Thalassoroseus pseudoceratinae: one gene and its partner. The protein of the gene in region 2 binds, or shares a complex with, the protein of the main gene of each other region. Links are inferred from orthologs where the notes say so. Each region holds a gene or a part of one and is shown on either strand. Other genes may lie near its edges. The genes, in order: G6R38_RS10275 and G6R38_RS20955.

Region 1 (9,019 bases), on a different replicon or contig from region 2:
CGGCTGGACTGCTCGTCGGAGGGCTGATCATCGGTGGTGCGGGTGTTGGTTGGATGATGTCAGTCGGATGCTGGTCGGCCTTCTGGGAAACAATGACTAAGTGGAATCCCGAGTACGCCACGAGTGGTCAAGCCCACAAGACATTCATACGGTATCTCGAATTGCTCTATTTCCTGTCGCCGTGGGTCTGGCTGCATGTGTTGGCTGTTCCCGTCGCATGTTTGGCGATTCGGCGAAGTTTCCGGGCAGATCGCACCGACAGTGATCTTCCGGTCGCGTTGCTTTCAATTTGCTATCTGACTTGGACCATTCAGGCATTCGCGCTTCAACACTTATTTCACTACATTCATGTGGCACCGATTCTATTGGGGATCGTGGTCGTCGCGATGTCCTTTCGCTCTCGTGTTTCGAGTCTCGGGCGTGTTGGCGTTCTTGGGTTTGTCACAGTTGCAGTTCTTTGTTCTCCGCTTCTGCGATTCGAACGCCTGGGGCTATGGTGGCCAAGTATTCGGTCACCCCTGCCGGTTCGTGTTGCTGAGCGACTTGGCGGAGCAACCGCAAACCGACAACTCGAGGACATTGACAAAGTCGCGGACTTTTTGGCCGAGAATGAGGTCGGGACGCGGGACGTATGGTGTTACAACTCGGAACTGGTCGCGTTGTATGACCGCATGAGGCTCACGCCACCAACCCGGTATGTGTACACGTTGGAATTGCTCGTGTTTCTGCCAAGCCGTCGTCAAGAGATTTGGCAAGCTCATCGGAACACACCGATTCGCTACCTGGTTGCGAATATCGAGACGTCGCTTCTTCGTGACCAGCAAATTCGAGAGGTGAAAGATCGGGCTCGAAGTCTTCGGACTGGTGGAGACATGCCGGAATCGGACATTCCCCTGCCCTACCCGTTAGATTCGCCGATTGTGTATACGGCTGGAAACTATTATGTGTTCGATCTGGGCACCAATCCGCAAACGTTGGTTAGCGATCGGCCTCATGCGACCTTGAAATAGACTCAGCCCGATGGAAATTGAATTCCATCGGGCTGATGTTTTCGGATTCGATTGTCTGTGGTTCCGTCGTCCGTGATGGTGTCGCTGGGAATCAGATTCCTGGGATGCTCAGCGGTGCGGCTGGAGCCGGGGCCGGTGGTTCGTATTCCGGCATTGTTTCCGTTCGGGGTGGAGCAGGAACCTTGTTGGATTGGCCACCGACCAAGTCTTCCAATTTGGGGAGCTTGGCATCGAACGGACGCTTCTCATCTTGAGGCGGAAGAGGCGAGTTCGTCGCGAAGCTTTGGAACATTGGCTTCAGGAACTCGGTGCTGTATGGAGCCCGGACATCACCGCCCATCGCCGCCGCGAGTGCTGCATCCCGTTCCACATGGATGTAGTTGTAGGGGCGGAAGTAGTAGTAGCCGTGGAACTTGGGATAGTAGGCGTAGTGAGGATACAAGTCGCCAGGGCCCACACAATTTTGCATCAGGTGATCGTTCCAGCACTCGTCTAACCAGCAGCAGCCGTTGTTGCAATCGTCACCGGCATATCCGTATTGCCAAGCGTGCGGAGAGCCACCTCGACAGGCTTCGCAATAGCCGCTTCCATCGCCATACTGGCTGCCATAGCCAAGTCCACCTCCACAGGCGAGACACGCGTTAGTCGAGACGCATCCGCCGTAGTACTGACCTCCATGAGACTGGCAAACAGAGTCCTGGGCGAACGGTCCACAGACGGATGTTGCACACGAAGTTGGGGATGCGGTGCAACTCGGGGCGCAAGCGCTGACGTGTTGTATTCCTGGATGAGACACCACATGGGCGCTGGTGCCGTTGTAGCTGGCGAAGTCGATGACTTGAGGCTGAACGGTATGAATGACTGGTGCGTTTGATTGGGTCGAGACTCCGTCAAAGGATGCGACGTCCGCTCCTAGGGAAGCTCCCACCAGGACTAAGGGCAACAGATACATGAGCGGGATTCCTTTCCATGCTCAAAAAGGCCAGGGATTTGTTCCCCATTCGGGCAGACGACCGTACTCCGGTCTTCTGTGTCTCCGGCGAACGTGAAGAATTCAGTGTTCTGCACATTCCCGGGAGACAAAGCACGCCATGAATACTTGTTAGCTGCTCTGCCCTTGAACATCGGTCAGGAAGGAACCGCGAATTCGATATTACGTGATGCACACCGATAACCGTCACAACCGGAACAACAGGACCATTGCGGAAGACACCGACAAACCGGACAGTCGAACCCATCGGCATGCAACTTGCATCTCGTTGGAAATTGAATTTCCACAAGAAAACAGGTCGGTACACGATGAGTCACCTTGTTGATCGTATTCTCCGCGTTCCGTCGGTCCTTCTGTGCCTGGTGTGCGGACTCTGTTTGAGCGGTTGTGGTCAGCAAGCCACATTGTTCAACGTCGCCAAATCCGCCGAAGAATCAACCAAGACAGAATCCACAACGGATTCCCTGGGGTTGGATTCCGTAATTGATCAACTGCAAACTCTTTCTCCGATTGCAGTTCCGGCGGAAGTCCAGAATGGATTGGAACAAGCGAACGAGGCTCTTCGCAAATTGGAACGGATGAAACGATCCAATCGGGAAGCCATCCGTGACGCCAATCGCCAGGTCCGTGTGATGAACCCGGCACGTTCGCCGAATATCGTGATGATTGTTGCCCCCCGCTTGGCTGCAAATGATTTGGGGGTCTATGGACAAGAACCCACGATCACGCCGAACTTGGATCGAATGGCTGAGAATGGGGTTCGATTTCTGAGTTTTCACGGTGCGAGTCCTGATCCATTGGCTTCCCGGTGGTCGCTGCTGACGGGACAACTGCCGAGTCAAGCCGATGAGGAAGCCGAACCACGTTTCCAACTTCGAAACAGCCGCTGCAATGTCGCCGAGACGCTTTGGCAGGCCGGTTATGACACGGGCTTCATCGGCGTTTGGGGCGCTCCGGACAACGCACCGCTCGACACCCCGCTCAATCATGGATTTGATGAATGGATGGGCGTGCTGCCCTACTCTGCGATGGATGATCCCACGCCAGACAATATCTGGCTCGGTGAGGAACAACCCCTTCAACCAATCGCGCAAAACAATGCACAGCCTGGGTTTACTGCGGGCGACTTATTCGTGCGGGAATCGCTACGGTTCTTTCGGACACAGCGTGGCGGACGACGTCCGTTTTATCTTCAGCTCCATCTGCCCAACTACATGGGGTATCCCGCAGCGTTGTTGGATCGAATTCCACCGACCCGCGACGGGTTGGGTCAAACTGCAAACCGCTATGCCGCCGGTCTGATGATGATGGACCAAGATGTGGGACGGATACTCAGTGGTTTGGAGGTCCTGGGACTGACAAACCGAACGGCTGTCTTTTTCACCGCGTTCACCGGTCCAGACCCGAACAACGCCGCTGCTTTGAATGGACTCGGAAGTCTGGGTCCGTATCAATTTGCACCGCACGGGTTGGGGCAGGCCAACCTGCAGGTTCCGTTGATCGCTCGATTCCCCGGCTTCTTTCCCACGAATCGCCTCGGATTGCCACCAGCGGTCGTTTGGGACTTGCATCCAACACTCGCGGAACTGGCCTGGGCAATTCAAAAACCGACATTTCTCCCCGGAACTTCTCTGATGCCAGAGATTTACGGCCGGAGAGAATTAGCCGAACGGGTTTTGTATTGGCGGTACCGGATGGCACAGGCGGCTCGTTTGGGGCCATGGAAAGCCGTGAAATCCGCGGGTGTGAACGATGTGTTGCTCTACGACTTAGTGAACGATCCCGGTGAAAGAACGGATGTCGCTGCGGAGCATCCGGAAATCGTCAACCGTCTGACAATCGCGGAATAGTCGCTGGATTGGTTGCGTGCAATCAATCGAAGCGGAACGGGTCGCCATGCATCTCGTAGCCGGGGTGCATACCGATATTGATCAGTAGACCGATCGAAAAACACGTCGCCACCAAGCTTGAACCACCGTAGCTCAGGAGCGGCAAGGTCAGGCCGGTGATGGGCATCAGGCCAACGGTCATTCCGGCGTTGATGATGGCCTGAGTTGCGAATTGCGTCACGATTCCAACAGCCACCAATCGCCCAAACGGTTCCCGAGTCGCGGCAGCGACGAGAAGTCCTCGACCAATCAGACACAGATACAGCCCCAAAGTCAGCACACAACCCCCGAAACCCCAGCGTTCGCCGATCAAACAGAACACAAAGTCGGTCCGAGCTGCCGGAAGGTGGTAAGCATACGGATTGGTCACCGACATGCCGCCCAATTCACTCCCCCACGGGCCCCCCAACGCCAAGACTTGCTTCGATTGGTGAAGGTGGTAGCCGTCACCACGCGGAGCCGGTCCACCGTCAGCCTGTGTGAACAATGTGACCACCCGTGATTTCTGTTCGGCACTCATGCCCATCCAAAGCACAGGCGTGAGACTGACGCCAAGCAAGACAAGCGAGATCAAATGTCGGGGGCGAGCACCGGCTGTGAACAGCATTCCGAACAGGACGGGAATGAAGACAAGCGATGTTCCCAGGTCGGGCTCTCGCAGGATGAGCCCAATCGGCACCATAGCCACCAGAAACGGGATCAGTAACCCCGTGAGTTGCCGGTAGTTCCGGCGATACATCAGGTAACGCGACAACGCCAAAATAAACGCTAGCTTCGTCAATTCGGACGGCTGAAGACTAATTGGCCCCAGCGGAATCCATCGTCGAGAACCGTTGCGTGCCGGCAAGAAGAAAACCGCGATGAGCAGGATTACACTGACCAGAAACAAGGGCCATACGAGCGGTTTGAAGAGTCGGTAGGGAATCCATGTCGCGGCCAACATGGCGGGCATCGCGAGACACATCCAGACCGCTTGCTTGGAGAAGTAATCTCCACTTGTTGCCAATGCATCGCCGCGATCGATACCGGTCAGCCCGATCAACATCAACGCCAGCGGGCAAAACACCAGAAGCCAAGGTGTCCTGCGAATTCGTTCGTTGTGATCCCTTTGTGACATGCCGGGAGGGCCCAAATCGACTCGGTTGCGGTTCGGGTATCTGTGTAACGGAAACTCGCTTCCGCGCGAACAGCGATTTCATCACGCCCTTGGCAGCTCGACCGTAACTTGCGATTTGGTCAAGTGTTCGCCACAATCGAGGGCATCTAAGACAACAACTGTCGCGGAATAATTTATGGGCCTGACAATGAGACAATACATCCATCCCTGTAGCCGGTTACTGGTTTTGGTTCTGGCATTATGCACGGCGGTTGGCTGCTCTTCCTCGAAGACGGATGATGACAACGGCGAAGTCAAACCTCCGCAGGAAGACTTGGGAGGACCGTTGCCAGGTGAGCCAGAGGTCGCCTACCAACCGTGGGCAGAAACTGCCGCCTCGATTGAGTCGTCACCCGGTTCGGTTACGGCGGTCATGTTTTGGAGTGAAGGAACCAAGTTCGTTGAGGAGGAAATCAACGAATTTGTCCGGATGGCGAAGATCTTCCGAGACGAAGACGTCGAGTTTGTGAGTGTCAATCTCAATTCCGCGCTCAACGATACCGACGATCGTAAAACTCGTGTCAAAGCGGTTCAGAAGTTCTTGACCGAACATGAAGCGAACTTTCGGCATCTGCTTTCTGTCGCACCGCAGTTTGAATTGTTGATGTCCACCGGCTCGGTTCGCTTTCCGGCGATTTTCCTGTACGACAAGACCGGCAAGTTGCGGCACAAAATTAGTGTTTCGCTCGATAGTGACAAAGACAGCCCGCTGCCAATTCGTTCCGACGTGATTCCGCAAGTCAAGTTGCTACTCGAAGAAGAAACGCCCGCGGAAGACGCAAACAAGACGCCCGAAAAAACGAACGAATCCGAGGAAAAGCCTTCTCAACCAGAGAGCAAACCGGTCGCGAAAAGCGATGTCGAGTTGCAAACGCTCAACTGGGAGCAAACCCAGGAAATCGTCGCCAAACACCGTGGAAAAGTCGTGGTCCTCGATCTTTGGTCGAACCATTGTCTGCCTTGCATGCAGGAGTTTCCCAACCTTGTGAAATTGCAGGCGTCTTATCCGGAACAGGTCAAATGCATCTCGTTCAACATGGATTACCAGGGGAACGGCAAACCGGAATCGAACCGGGAATTTGTCATGGAGTTCCTGAATTCGCAGAACGCAACGCTGACGAACGTGATGTCGAATGTTGCCGACGAGAAACTCTACGACAAACTCAAATTGGGATCGTTGCCGGCAATTTACGTCTACGGGCAGGATGGGAATGTGGCGAAACGATTCGATGCGAACAGCGCCGGGGAATTCACGTATGAAGCGGATGTGATTCCCTTGGTCAAAGAATTGTTGGCCGCCAAGTGAGTTTGTCACAACGTTGGAAATTGCTGAAGGAGTCCGCAAGAGATGTTGGAGACGCCACCGGAAGAAAGTTCCGTTCCACTCACCGAACTCACCAGACAACAACGGCGAGTGATTGGCACATTGATTGAAAAGGGGTTAACCACCCCAGATTCTTACCCGTTGACGTTGAAAGCATTGACGACGGGCTGCAATCAGAAAAGTAACCGGGATCCCGTAACCGGGTACAGCGAAGACCAGGTCGCTGATGTTCTCGAGCAACTCCGAGAAATGGGCCTGGTTGGGGAGATTCACACCGATTCTGGACGTGCCCCCCGTTATCGGCATTACATTCGGCATCGGCTGACGATTACCGAACCGCAGTTGGCAATCATGGGCGAACTTCTGCTCCGCGGCAAACAGCGGCTCGGTGAACTTCGTGCTCGCGCAAGTCGAATGGTTCCCATCGAGAACCTGGAACAACTCCGTGAAGCACTCGCGGGCATGTTGGATCAAAGCTGGGTGCAAAGCAGCGGCAACCTTGAACGCCGCGGCACGATGGTCGATCACGGTTTCTACCGAGCCAAGGAGAATATGGTTCTCCAGCCGACGGACGACGCAGACGAATCTCAGGACTTTGATGAACCCGTATCGGCCCCACGATCGCAGGCAACCCCCGCAGCGATCGCGGCAAATGCCGTGACGACTGAGCAATTCACCGAACTCCAAAGCGAAGTGGTCGCCCTCCGGGAAGACAATCAGAAGTTGCGGGATGATGTCCTCACGCTTCGGAATGAACTCGGGCGTTTGGGTGACGACTTTCAGCGACTGCGTCAGGAACTTGGTGGTTGATTTTCGGCAACATCTTCACCGGATCGATACACCCTGAGGAAGTTTCCCCGAAATCTCTGGCGATTCGATCACCAAAAACTTGAGTGTCTCGCGATTGGCTGGTAATTTGGGAGAGTCGCGGGAGATATTGCGCCGCGTCTTCGGTTCGAGTTTGCGGTATGAACTTCAAGAATATTCACCAGGGGGAATGGTATGAAACAACTGGCATGGCGAATGTTGAGTGCGTTGGCAATGGTCGCGTGCATGACACAAATTTCTGCGGCTCAAGAAGACGCGGCAGCCGGAGCTGCCCCGGCATATCCTGAATCGGAAGTATCGGATTCGGCTGACGCCGGTCAATCGGCTGACAGCGGCCAACCCGCCGACATGAGTGCCTATGGATGCTGTGGGTCTTATGGCTTCCAAGGCTGCTACAACACCTGCGGATACTCGATCTACGGCTACAGCGGCTATCCGGCATACTGGACCGCCGGCTATCTCTGGGCACCGTATGTTGACTACTACGCCCCAGTGTTCACCTACTCCAATTACGTGCCATTCTCGCCGGTTGCCTATCCTGTTTACGCCTATCCGCCAGGATACGGCGGTTTCGGATGGGCTGGCTACGCTCCGTATTACCCTTACGGCTACGGTTATGGCTACGCCGCATATGGTGCTTGCGGTCTCAGCCCTGTCTATCTCGGCTGGTGAGACGACTCACGTGATCTGAGAAATTGAAAACAACGAAGCCCGTGAACTTCGCTATCAGAAGTTCGCGGGCTTTTCGGCTTTCGCCGGCAGTCGCTCGGGGATTCGCAGCAAGAGAGCTGAAAGTTCCTCATAAACCGCCTGAAACTCCGGGATGTCCTTCGTGAGCGGCTGGATTCGAGTGATTGTCTGCCGCAACAAATCCAAGGCTTCGATTCGGGTTTGCAAAGCAAGGGAAATGCCCAGCGTATCCGACCGCTGGATTGCGTCACAGAGATCGATGCACAGCATTCCTTGCTGGTACACAATTGACATCGCGTCTGCATCGGTATGTGGGAATTTTGCAAGCAGCTGAATCGCAGCTATGTAATTCTCGACGACAGCCGACGGTTCACCGAGTGTGGCGAATGCCTTCGCGGTATCATGGTGCAACGTGGCACGGTCCCAAATGTGTTGTGGTGCGATGGTCTGACTTGTTTGCTCATGCTGTTGCCAATGCGACAGTGCTTTCTCGAACTGATCAACCGCTGCGCTATGCTGACCGAGTTGGGAAAGGACATGTCCTAGCGCATGGTGTGTCTGAGCCGCCGCCGTCATCAATGGAGCCGAAGGTGAGCGACTCAACAGCGGGAGCAACACCTCCAACGCTTCGTCGTAGGCAATGCTCGCCTTGCGAAAGTCTCCCACATCGCGGTGCAGATCCCCTAACGTCAGTTGCGTGACCACGTACTCTTGGGCGTAGTCATCGACCTGACGGTTTTGAACCGTCAGAACGAAGAACTCCTCGGATGCCTTCTTGAATTCGTCGATGGCCGCTCCAAATCGTTCTTGTTGGACGAGGTCATCTCCCAACGCTCGGTAGCAGAGCGCCAAGCGGAAGCGGTTTTGCTGATCCGCCGGTTCCGCCTCGATGACTTTCCGGAACGCTTCCGCCGCTCGCTCGTATGCCTCACGGGCTGCCTCTGCGTTATCGAAAACTTGCGCTAAGTTGAACCATCCCTTGCCGAGATCCCGTTCGAGTTTCAGTCGCTGCTGCTCGGACGTGTCGATTCTCTGAAGAGCCTGCTCACGGATTCGCTGTGCTTGTTCATAGTGCTCTCGTGCCTGGACTCGTTCGTTTTGGCTCTTGGAATCTTGCTCGATAATCGCCAA
Region 2 (9,028 bases):
TAGCCCGTTCCGAGGTGGGTACGGCCGGGATCGGACGGGCATAGCAGGGCGTCGATTAAGGTCGTCATGGCTTGTGCGTTGACGGCTGGGTCTCCCGCAAGTGTCCCGTTGGTGTTACCGGAGTAACTGCAGCAACCGCCGCCTTCAAATCCTTGGTGGGCATGCAGGCTATCGATACTCTCAGCCAAATTGTTTTGCTCGATGTAGGGCAACAAAAATGAAAGCCCGTTCGCATTCGTGATATAATCGTCGCCAGCCCCGGTACACCAGCCGTATCCCACACCAGCTGGCGGGAACTTGCGGGCGGTGTCGTGGTAGTTGTGCAGAGCGATCCCGAGTTGTTTCAGGTTGTTCCGGCATTGAGTTCGACGAGCCGCTTCCCGGGCTTGTTGAACCGCAGGGAGAAGCAAGGCGATCAAAATCGCGATGATCGCAATGACCACCAACAATTCAATGAGCGTAAATCCGCGTCGAGGGACGTGCTGCGAACGTTGCATAGGACTTCCATAAGAATAGAGTCAAAGAGAGTTCACTCAGACATAAAGCAATACCGATGCCAATTCCCTCAATGTACACAAGTGTGGCCTCTGAACAAGGCAAAAGTTTCTTAAGACAGGCGGTGGTAGGGACTTGCAGGCCCCTAAAAATCTTCATTAGCAATCTCAGACATGCCCGAACATACTTGCAGTGATGACTTTACGGGCAGTGATGCCCTGAAATTAGGCTGAGGGTTCGCGTGATTTCGGTATCAAGAAAAAGTTTCGATCGGTTGGAGTTGATAGGCTGAAATGAATTCACATTGACACGCCGAAGGAGAGAGCATGGCCGACTTGGAAGCTGAACGGACCCGAAGTGCCGGCATCACACCGTGGTGGAATGCTGCTCCCGTCCGTGTGCGAGAAGTGCTGACTTTGTTGGTCACGGTGGCGATTGCCGATGCGACGGTCTATCACGGCCATGGGTATTTCGGGGTGGCGGTGTTGTTGGCGGCGTTTCCAGTGCTGCTAGCGGTTGGCTCACCGAGACCACGGTTCGGACTGGATTTCATCGTGGCAACGACCATGTTGCTCGTCGCCGCCATTCGCCTGGCGTGGTTGGGATCGGTCGGTTTGTTGCTTGCGGGATTCGCGTTAGTGGTTGTTGTTGGAATGACCCTCGCAGGGCGACTCCCGTTCTTTGCCCAGTTCTTTCAGTATCTTGTGCAGATATTGCCCGCCGGTTTGCTTGGACTGATTCAATACGGGGCCAGACTCGGTCAGCCGAAATTGGGGGTCTCGCGATCTGGGGGACTCGGTGTTGCGTTGCCGGCGATGGCCGTCCTTGTGTTTGGCGCGATCTTCGTGATGGCGAATCCCGATTTGGCGGAACTGGTCGGAGGCAACCTCTCCCGATTCGTCGAGTGGTTTGGAGATTCCTTCTCGAGTTTTCTTCCGAAGCCATTACAAGTGGTTTGGTGGGGCACTGTTGCTTGGTTCACGGTCGGGCTTTGGCGGCCACTTCCGTTCACGTTACCGGTCGTAGATTCGCTCGAACCGACGGAGCAAGAATCGTCTGAAAGCACGGACCAGTCGGTAAACCAACTCTATACGGCGTACCGCAATACATTGGTGGCGGTCATCATCCTCTTTGCGTTGTATCTCGTCTTTGAGTTCCGGACGTTGTGGTTCCGCGAATTCCCAGATGGTTTTTACTACTCCGGCTATGCTCATCAAGGAGCGGCTTGGTTGACATTCGCGTTGGCCCTAGCAACGGTTGTTCTCTCCATGGTTTTTCGTGGACCCGTCTTGCAGGATCCTCGCTGCCCGAATCTACGGAAATGGGGGTGGGTGTGGTCTGTGGAGAATGGTTTGCTCGCGATGGCCGTCTTCAACCGACTTGGGATCTACATCCAATTCAATGGCATGACGCGAATGCGAGTTGTCGGCGTGCTTGGCATCTGTTCCGTGATTGTCGGGTTTTTGCTGGTCTTGCGAAAAGTGACCCAGAATGCCAGTTTCCTTTGGCTATTAAGACGACAACTCTGGACGGTGTGTTTCTTCATTTGGCTGTACCTTGTATTGCCGGTCGATATGTTAGTTCACACGGCCAATTCCCGATGGGTGCTCGCGGGGCATCCGGCACCGGCGGTGCAAATCAGCGAACACCCTCTGGATGCCAGCGGGCTTTGTGCCATTGCACCACTCTTGAACTGCGATGATGCGATTATCCGAGATGGCGTTCGCGCGATGTATGCGCAGGCAGCTGAGACGTCATTCGGTTATCGGTCCTCAAGAACAGCATCATCACGTCCGCAGCATTGGACCGCTTGTCAAGGTGCCAAAGTGTGTCTCGCTGCACGTTTGCAAGAAACAAAACCGCTATGGGAACCTTTCCTCGATCAACCGCTTAGGAATGCCGCTCTTCATCGTTTCCACTACTACACAATGCAATGGTGGTAGTCGGCACGGAATGGGGTTCGTCGGGAGTGACTAGGAATCCCAACGCCGTCGCTGCATAATCTGAGTGTTGGACCAGTGACTCCGTGTCTCTCTCCTGAACCACTTGCCACGATGGAACTACTGATGAAGTCGATACTAGCAACGCTGTTACTTGTGACATTGGCAACTCAAAGTTTTGCCGAGGAACTGAAGACTCTCAAGGATGTGCCATACGGGACCCACCCTCGGCAAGTGTTAGATTTCTATCCAGCGAAATCCGATCAACCGACGCCCGTGGTTTTTTACATTCACGGCGGTGGTTGGCGAGGAGGTGATAAGAAGACGAATCCGAAGGCGTTTTTGCAGAACGGGATTTCTGTGGTGGCGATCAACTATCGCTATGTTCAAAATGCCGTCCAAGACAAAGTCATTCCGCCGGTAAAAGCTCCGTTAGAGGACGCGGCCCGTGCATTACAATTCGTGCGATCAAAAGCTAGCGAATGGAACTTGGATAAAAAACGCATTGGGGCGACTGGCGGGTCGGCCGGGGCGTGTTCATCTCTTTGGCTAGCATTTCATGATGACTTGGCCGACCCAGACAGTGATGATCCCATCGCCCGTGAGTCGACTCGCCTCTATTGCGCGGCCGTCAACGGAGCCCAGGTGTCTCTCGATCCAAAAGAACTCCGTGAATGGATGCCCAACTATCGCTATGGTGCACACGCATTCGGTTTACCGAATATCAATAGTTTGATCGAGAACCGAGAAAAAGTTCTGCCTTGGATTCAAGAGTACTCGCCGATTGAGCACGTCTCCAAAGACGATCCGCCGATCGCACTATTCTATCGTGGGGAAGTTCCGGTCGTTGGTGCGTCTCCGAAAGATCCCACACACTCGGGAATCATGGGCGTCAAACTCGCGGAACGCCTCGAAGAAGTGGGTGTAGATGTGGTGCTCGTTCACCCCGGTCAAGAACATGAGAAATATTCGAATTCGACAACCTACTTGATTGATCGGCTGAAGAAGTAGCTATTTTAGTCGTCTTAGCGGTATTGATCGCGCGAGCGGTGAGATCGACTAGACCAAAGCTCGTTTTGGTCTAGTCTGGAGACTCGAAAACGGAATCTAGCAATTTGCTGGTTTGCAGAATGGTTCATGTCGACATAAGGGTTTTGTTGTGGCTACGATCGAGAAGGCAATTGAGATCGCTGCGAAAGCGCATTCGGGAACGAAGGATAAAAGTGGTGTGCCATACATTCTGCATCCGCTTCGTGTCATGATGGGTGTGGAAGGTGAGGCGGCTCAGATCGTAGCGGTGTTGCACGATGTGGTGGAAGATACGTCGGTGACTTTGGACGATATCCGCGCCGAAGGCTTTCGCGAAGAAATTGTAGAAGCCTTGTCGCTTGTGACACATGAGTCGGATCAGTCCTACGCCGAGTATGTCATCGCCTGCAAACCGAATCCGATTGCTCGGGAAGTGAAGCTCTCGGATCTTCGCGACAACTCTAGTCTTGAACGAACATTATTGCGTCCCGATATTATCGACCGGGATACCATCCGCATTCAACGCTATATTCTTTCCTATCGGTATCTGACTGATAGCATTTCAGAGGAAGAGTACCGATCACTAATGCAGGATCGTGAATAGATCGCGAATGTGTCGTTCGTGTGTATGGCTAGTTTGTAGTGCTACTTTTCTGGTTGATCAGGCCAAGTTGCACTAGGGATTCCACCGTTTGTTTAGCCACCGGACCGGCTGCGGTTCCGCCGCTTCCAGCGTGTTCCAGAATGACAGTCAACGCATACCGAGGACTAGTTGCAGGGGCGTAGCCGGCAAACCAGGCGTGGTCTTCTTTGCCACCGACTTCCGCTGTTCCCGTCTTTCCAGCGATTTGAACGAGCTTTGATCGGACCGCTTTGTATCCCGTGCCACCCGGGTGAGCGACGACACGTTCCAGACCCTCGCGGATGCGTTCGAGTGTGTCGGGCGTGAGACCGGGAATCGGTTCCGATAACGTGTTTCCGCTGGTGAACTGTCCGCCGATTCGCTGCACAAAATGCGGCGTGACGAGATGACCATCATTCGCGACCGCTGCCATCATGCGAGTGATTTGCAGTGGCGTGACCGCCAAGCGACTTTGCCCGATCGCCAGCCCTAACGTGTCACCGTTGTACCATGCTCCTTCATCGGTCGGTGAGGGCACGTGTCCGGCTGCTTCGCTTGGGAGGTCGATTCCGGTCGGACGGCCGAATCCGAAACGGTCGGCCCAGCCAACGATTGGCTCGGCACCGATGACGCGGGCTCCGTGAAAGAAGTAGACGTTGCAAGACTGTGCGATCGCGTCTGCCAAACCAATGTGTTGATGGCCGACACCGTAATGGCGATAGATATAACAGCGATGACTCTGTGGACTATCTAAAAATCCTCGACAATAGAACGGAGCATCAGGGTCGATTTGCCCACTCTCAAGTAGGGCAATTGAGGTCAATGTTTTGAAGACCGAACCGGGGGCAATAGCCATTTGGGTCACACGGTTGAAGAATGGGCGTCGTGGGTCGGATGATAGTTCCTGCCAACGGTCGACCGTGGGGGTGATGAGATCGTTCAAGTCGTAATCGGGAGCAGACACCGCCGCCACGACGGCTCCGGTGCGGACATCCATCACAACAATCGCAGCTCCGGCTGCGGGGTCGGCGTTTTCGCCGGTTCTGGCTGCCAATGTCCTCGCAAGGAGGGACTGTAACTGTCGTTGGAGTGGTGCGTGTAAGGTCAGAGTGACATCTTGACCTGGTCGCGGATGCCGGACGACTTCGGTCGTGATGATCTCGCCTTGTCGGTTCTTGACGATTCGTTTTTGGCCGGGCATTCCATGCAAGACGAGCTCGCGATGCCGTTCGATTCCGCTGCGACCGACGCGGTTTTCTTCCCGATAGGCCAAGGGGTCGCCATCGGGAAATTGCTGTTTACGGGCTCGGATTTCGTCTCCCTGGATTTGGGTTCGCACGCCGATCACATGCGGAGCCAACGAACTGTCTCGATACACTCGTGAGGAAGTCCGTCGTACGAGCAGACCGGGAAATTGGTCCGGGGCCGATTCAAACTTTGCCGCCGTGTGTAACGAGATCGATTCCAACAGCGGGTGATAGTCCAACTCCTCACGAATCACGATCGGACCGCGACGCTCTCGCGATGGGGCGTTGGTCAGTTCATCTAGAATTCGCTGCCAAATCCGTTCCCACCATTCCGATTGGGGAGCAGTTTCCAACGGAGTTTGCTGAGCTTTGAGTTTTCGTTCGTGATTTTCTCTCACATGGGTCGCGATGCGTTCGACCCGTTGTTGGATGGCTTGTCGTCGTTGACTGAGTTCATCGATTGGCGTGCCGGTTTCTTCGGCTATTCGCCGCCATAGCGTTTCGCGATCCGCTTGGACTTGTTGCTTGGCTTGTTGAACGAGAACCGGATCACGTCGGGCGAGTCGATCTAATCGGTCCAACGCCTGTTGTCGCAACCACGCATCGTTCGGAGGTTCTTCCAGCCAGCGATAGTGAATATGCAAGCTCAGCTCGAAGGTGTCTTCGGCAAGAACTTGACCGTCCTGAGTGAGAATCCGTCCATCGGATGTGGGGATGTCTTCGAAGGTTTCGGTCGTCTGTGCATAAGGGGCGGCGAAATCTGAGCCGATGGCAAATTGTAGGTACGCAAGACGAACAACGATCAGCAAGATCGGAACCGAGAACCCCACGAATAACCAGCAGAGTCGGCCGATCGGACGGCTATCGACTTGCCATCCCGATTCGGTGATGGAATCGGTTGCATCGTCGAACAGACTTCGGGGTTGGTTGAGCATCGGTGGTGATGTCTGTCGAAAGCGGGAGTCGCGGAGCGTGATCCCGTGGGGGCTTCATCGGCAACGTGGAATCGCTTACAGATTGATTTCGTGGGGTAGGGGTTGGACGGCCAATCGGCGGACAAATGCTTGCACGCATAGGAAAATCAACACCACGGCCAAAGTGCAGAATCCCGTCGCAGCGACTGCAAGCACAACTTGGGCATGATCGGATTGCTGACCGGTGATGAGTAATCGGGCGGTTTGCGAAAAGAACAATGCTGCGAAGATCGCCACGGCTGCCACGCTAACGGTGGCTGTCATGCCAGCGGATTCGCCACGTTGGGAATGACTTGCCAACCAGCGACGAATTCCGAAAACCGTCCAGACGCCCACCAGCATATCGACTCCCAGCGGACCACCGATCAAGCCATCACTCAGTAACCCCGCGATCGCTGCCCAGACATACGCCGACCATCCGCGTAACGTCAGCCCGGCAGTCACGACAGCCAAGACGAGGTAATGCGGTCCGACGGGACCGGTCAAAACTCCCGTCACTTGGCAAACCAAGGCTGTGTAAATGAGGAGTAAAAATCCGAGATGCTGCATCTCTATGTCACCGCTTCGATTGAGAGGAACTCGTCTTCGGTGTCGTCGGCGGGTCTCACCGTGGTATTGGGTTTCGGGTCGAAACGAACGCTGGGGTCAACGGTTCGCTTTGGGTTGCTCGGCGGATGCGGTGCGGAGGGGATTGGGTTTTTCCCGCAGAACCGTCACTTGCGAGGCAGAACCGGGCGAAAATCCAGGTTGAATCTGAATCGCCCACGTTTGACGATCGGCTGACAACTCGGCCTCCACAATCGTCCCGTAATACATCGGATGTCCGCCAGTTTCATCGGGGTTGGCGGAGAAAATTTCATCACCCACGCTGACCGGTTCGGTCGCGGGCACATGCTCCAAAATGCACGTTTCGCCTCCGGTGCCAGCGAGAATGCCTTCGGCACCGTAGACAAATCCATCCGTGGTGCGACGCACGATTCTTGCAAGCCCTCGGTATTTCTCGTCAGTGACCAGTTGCACGACGCTGACGGAACTTCCGACTTCCAGCAATCGACCAACGACACATCGACCGGCGAACACCGACCGTCCCACCGACAAACCTGCATCGGTTCCTTGATCGATCACCGTGGACTCGTCCGCCAAGACCAATTCATCGCCGATCAGTCCGTGACTGCGGCCGAGATCAATCAGCGTGGCCGACTTCCACAACGATCCGGATTCCCGGCTGAGCACATTCGCGGAGATCATCTCCGGTACGAACAGCGGTTCCGAACTTGCGACGGGCCAGGGTGCGACACCTTGTGTCTGTGTGAGCGTCAACTGCTCTTGGAGTTGGGCAGCTTCGGCTTGCCAACGTCGGCTTTGTTCTTGCCAATGACGCACCTCGGTGGCGAGTTGCTCGACTCGTGGATCGACTCCAGCCGGTCGTTGCCAATTCTCAATCCATTGACTGACCGTATCCCGCGTGGAATGGGAAACTTGCAATCCCGGCTCCAGGGCATCGTACGTGGATTGCTTGAGCGTTTGCCCCCACCGTTTCGGAGCAGCCAACAACCCCACCGCCACGAGCGAAAGCAGCACGACGATTCGCAGTTCCGTTTTCATCGGTTGCGTCTCCTCTATACGTCGCGATCGCCGGAGTCCAAACTGTCCCGCCATTGGGCGAAGTGATCCAAGCAGATGGCCGTTCCCCGCGCCACAGTCGTGAGCGGATCGTCCGCTGCCCGCACGGGGATACCAAGTCGTTCCCACAAAAATTGATCCAAATTCCGCAACAGTGCTCCGCCACCGGTGAGAATCAACCCGTTGTCAGCCAAGTCGGCGACGAGTTCGGGGTGACAGCTTTCGATAGTCGATTTCACGCAGCCCAAAATCGCTTCGAGCGGGTCTTGCAATGCCTCGCGGATTTCTTCGCTGGTCACGATGGCCTTGCGAGGCACACCGCTGATGGTGTCCAAACCGTTGACTTCCGCCGTCAATTCCTGGTCGAGCGGATACGCACTCCCGGCGGCAATTTTGACTTGCTCCGCCGTTTGGTCACCAATTCGAAGCGAAAAGTGTTGTTTCATGTAGTCGATGATGGCCTGATCGAGTTCATCGCCACCGACCCGAATGGATCGCGACGATGCGATGTCCGCCAGACTGAAAATCGCGACTTCCGTGGTCCCACCACCGATGTCGCAGACCATGCTTGCCATCGGTTCGGAGATCGGCAGACCGGCCCCGATCCCGGCGGCTTTGGATTCTTCGACCAGCCATACGCGACCGGCTCCGGCGCGTTCGGCACTGTTGAAGACGGCCCGTTTTTCGACCGGTGTGATGCCACCCGGTACCGCGATCACCACTCGCGGCCGCAGACCCCGACTGTTCTTGCGGGCCTTCTGGATAAAGTATCGCAGCATCGCCTCACAGAGTTCGAAATCGGTAATCACACCGTCTCGTAGCGGACGAATTGCGGTGATGGAATCCGGCGTGCGACCGAGCATTTGCTTGGCCAGTTTTCCGACGGCTGTTCCCTTCCCCAGAACCCGTCGACTGCCTTTCTGCAACGCCACCACCGACGGTTCGTTCACCAATACACCGAACCCATGCACCGCAACCAGAGTGTTCGCGGTACCCAAGTCGATGGCAAGGTCCGGGCATAACCATTGTCGCAAACGATGCAGCATCCGTGCCGGCTCGCAAAATGGGCGGGGTCATTCGAAGTTGTTCAGAATGGGG

What was found.
Region 1: the proteins of G6R38_RS20955 (region 2) and G6R38_RS10275 are in contact, whole or in part, in a crystal structure (PDB 6PL5), measured with the Thermus thermophilus proteins. The link is inferred for Thalassoroseus pseudoceratinae from one-to-one orthologs. Residues at the interface, in WP_223903432.1 of Thermus thermophilus: Arg4, Ile5, His6, Leu8, Ala9, Phe12, Ala15, Leu16, Leu19, Gly20, Arg22, Ala23, Trp24, Leu26, Gln27, Val28, Tyr31, Tyr34, Leu36, Leu43, Thr45, Asp47, Lys156, Gln157, Gly158, Ser160, Val184, Leu201, Glu202; in WP_223903423.1 of Thermus thermophilus: Phe161, Val165, Phe168, Val169, Leu172, Pro198, Tyr199, Glu202, Tyr211, Arg212, Asp213, Gln220, Val221, Gln223, Ser224, Ile226, Ala227, Ile228, Gly229, Ser230, Gly266, Phe267, Val270, Leu274, Tyr277, Gly278, Leu281, Phe285, Leu289, Arg297.

The regions. Positions count from the first base shown.
Region 1 is NZ_JAALXT010000002.1:1,218,465-1,227,483, forward strand. Bases 2,941-5,867 are described here. They hold G6R38_RS10275 (FtsW/RodA/SpoVE family cell cycle protein), read right to left. Parts: upstream 5,008-5,867; coding sequence 3,874-5,007; downstream 2,941-3,873. Other genes in these bases: G6R38_RS10270 (sulfatase-like hydrolase/transferase), read left to right, coding at 2,941-3,851; G6R38_RS10280 (TlpA disulfide reductase family protein), read left to right, coding at 5,195-5,867. In the rest of the region: G6R38_RS10255 (hypothetical protein), read left to right, coding at 1-1,010; G6R38_RS10260 (hypothetical protein), read right to left, coding at 1,102-1,479; G6R38_RS10265 (hypothetical protein), read right to left, coding at 1,503-1,811; more of G6R38_RS10270, read left to right, coding at 2,310-2,940; more of G6R38_RS10280, read left to right, coding at 5,868-6,352; G6R38_RS10285 (DUF480 domain-containing protein), read left to right, coding at 6,395-7,180; G6R38_RS10290 (hypothetical protein), read left to right, coding at 7,373-7,870; G6R38_RS10295 (serine/threonine-protein kinase), read right to left, coding at 7,925-9,019. UniProt on the Escherichia coli protein: Peptidoglycan polymerase that is essential for cell wall elongation. Also required for the maintenance of the rod cell shape. Functions probably in conjunction with the penicillin-binding protein 2 (mrdA).
Region 2 is NZ_JAALXT010000006.1:88,943-97,970, reverse strand. Bases 3,683-6,618 are described here. They hold G6R38_RS20955 (peptidoglycan D,D-transpeptidase FtsI family protein), read right to left. Parts: upstream 6,269-6,618; coding sequence 4,097-6,268; downstream 3,683-4,096. Other genes in these bases: mreD (rod shape-determining protein MreD), read right to left, coding at 6,344-6,618; G6R38_RS20960 (hypothetical protein), read left to right, coding at 3,683-4,068. Outside these bases: G6R38_RS20975 (DUF1559 domain-containing protein), read right to left, coding at 1-497; G6R38_RS20970 (DUF4153 domain-containing protein), read left to right, coding at 822-2,438; G6R38_RS20965 (alpha/beta hydrolase), read left to right, coding at 2,562-3,446; more of G6R38_RS20960, read left to right, coding at 3,664-3,682; more of mreD, read right to left, coding at 6,619-6,856; rod shape-determining protein MreC, read right to left, coding at 6,953-7,912; G6R38_RS20940 (rod shape-determining protein), read right to left, coding at 7,927-8,976. UniProt on the Escherichia coli protein: Catalyzes cross-linking of the peptidoglycan cell wall. Responsible for the determination of the rod shape of the cell. Is probably required for lateral peptidoglycan synthesis and maintenance of the correct diameter during lateral and centripetal growth.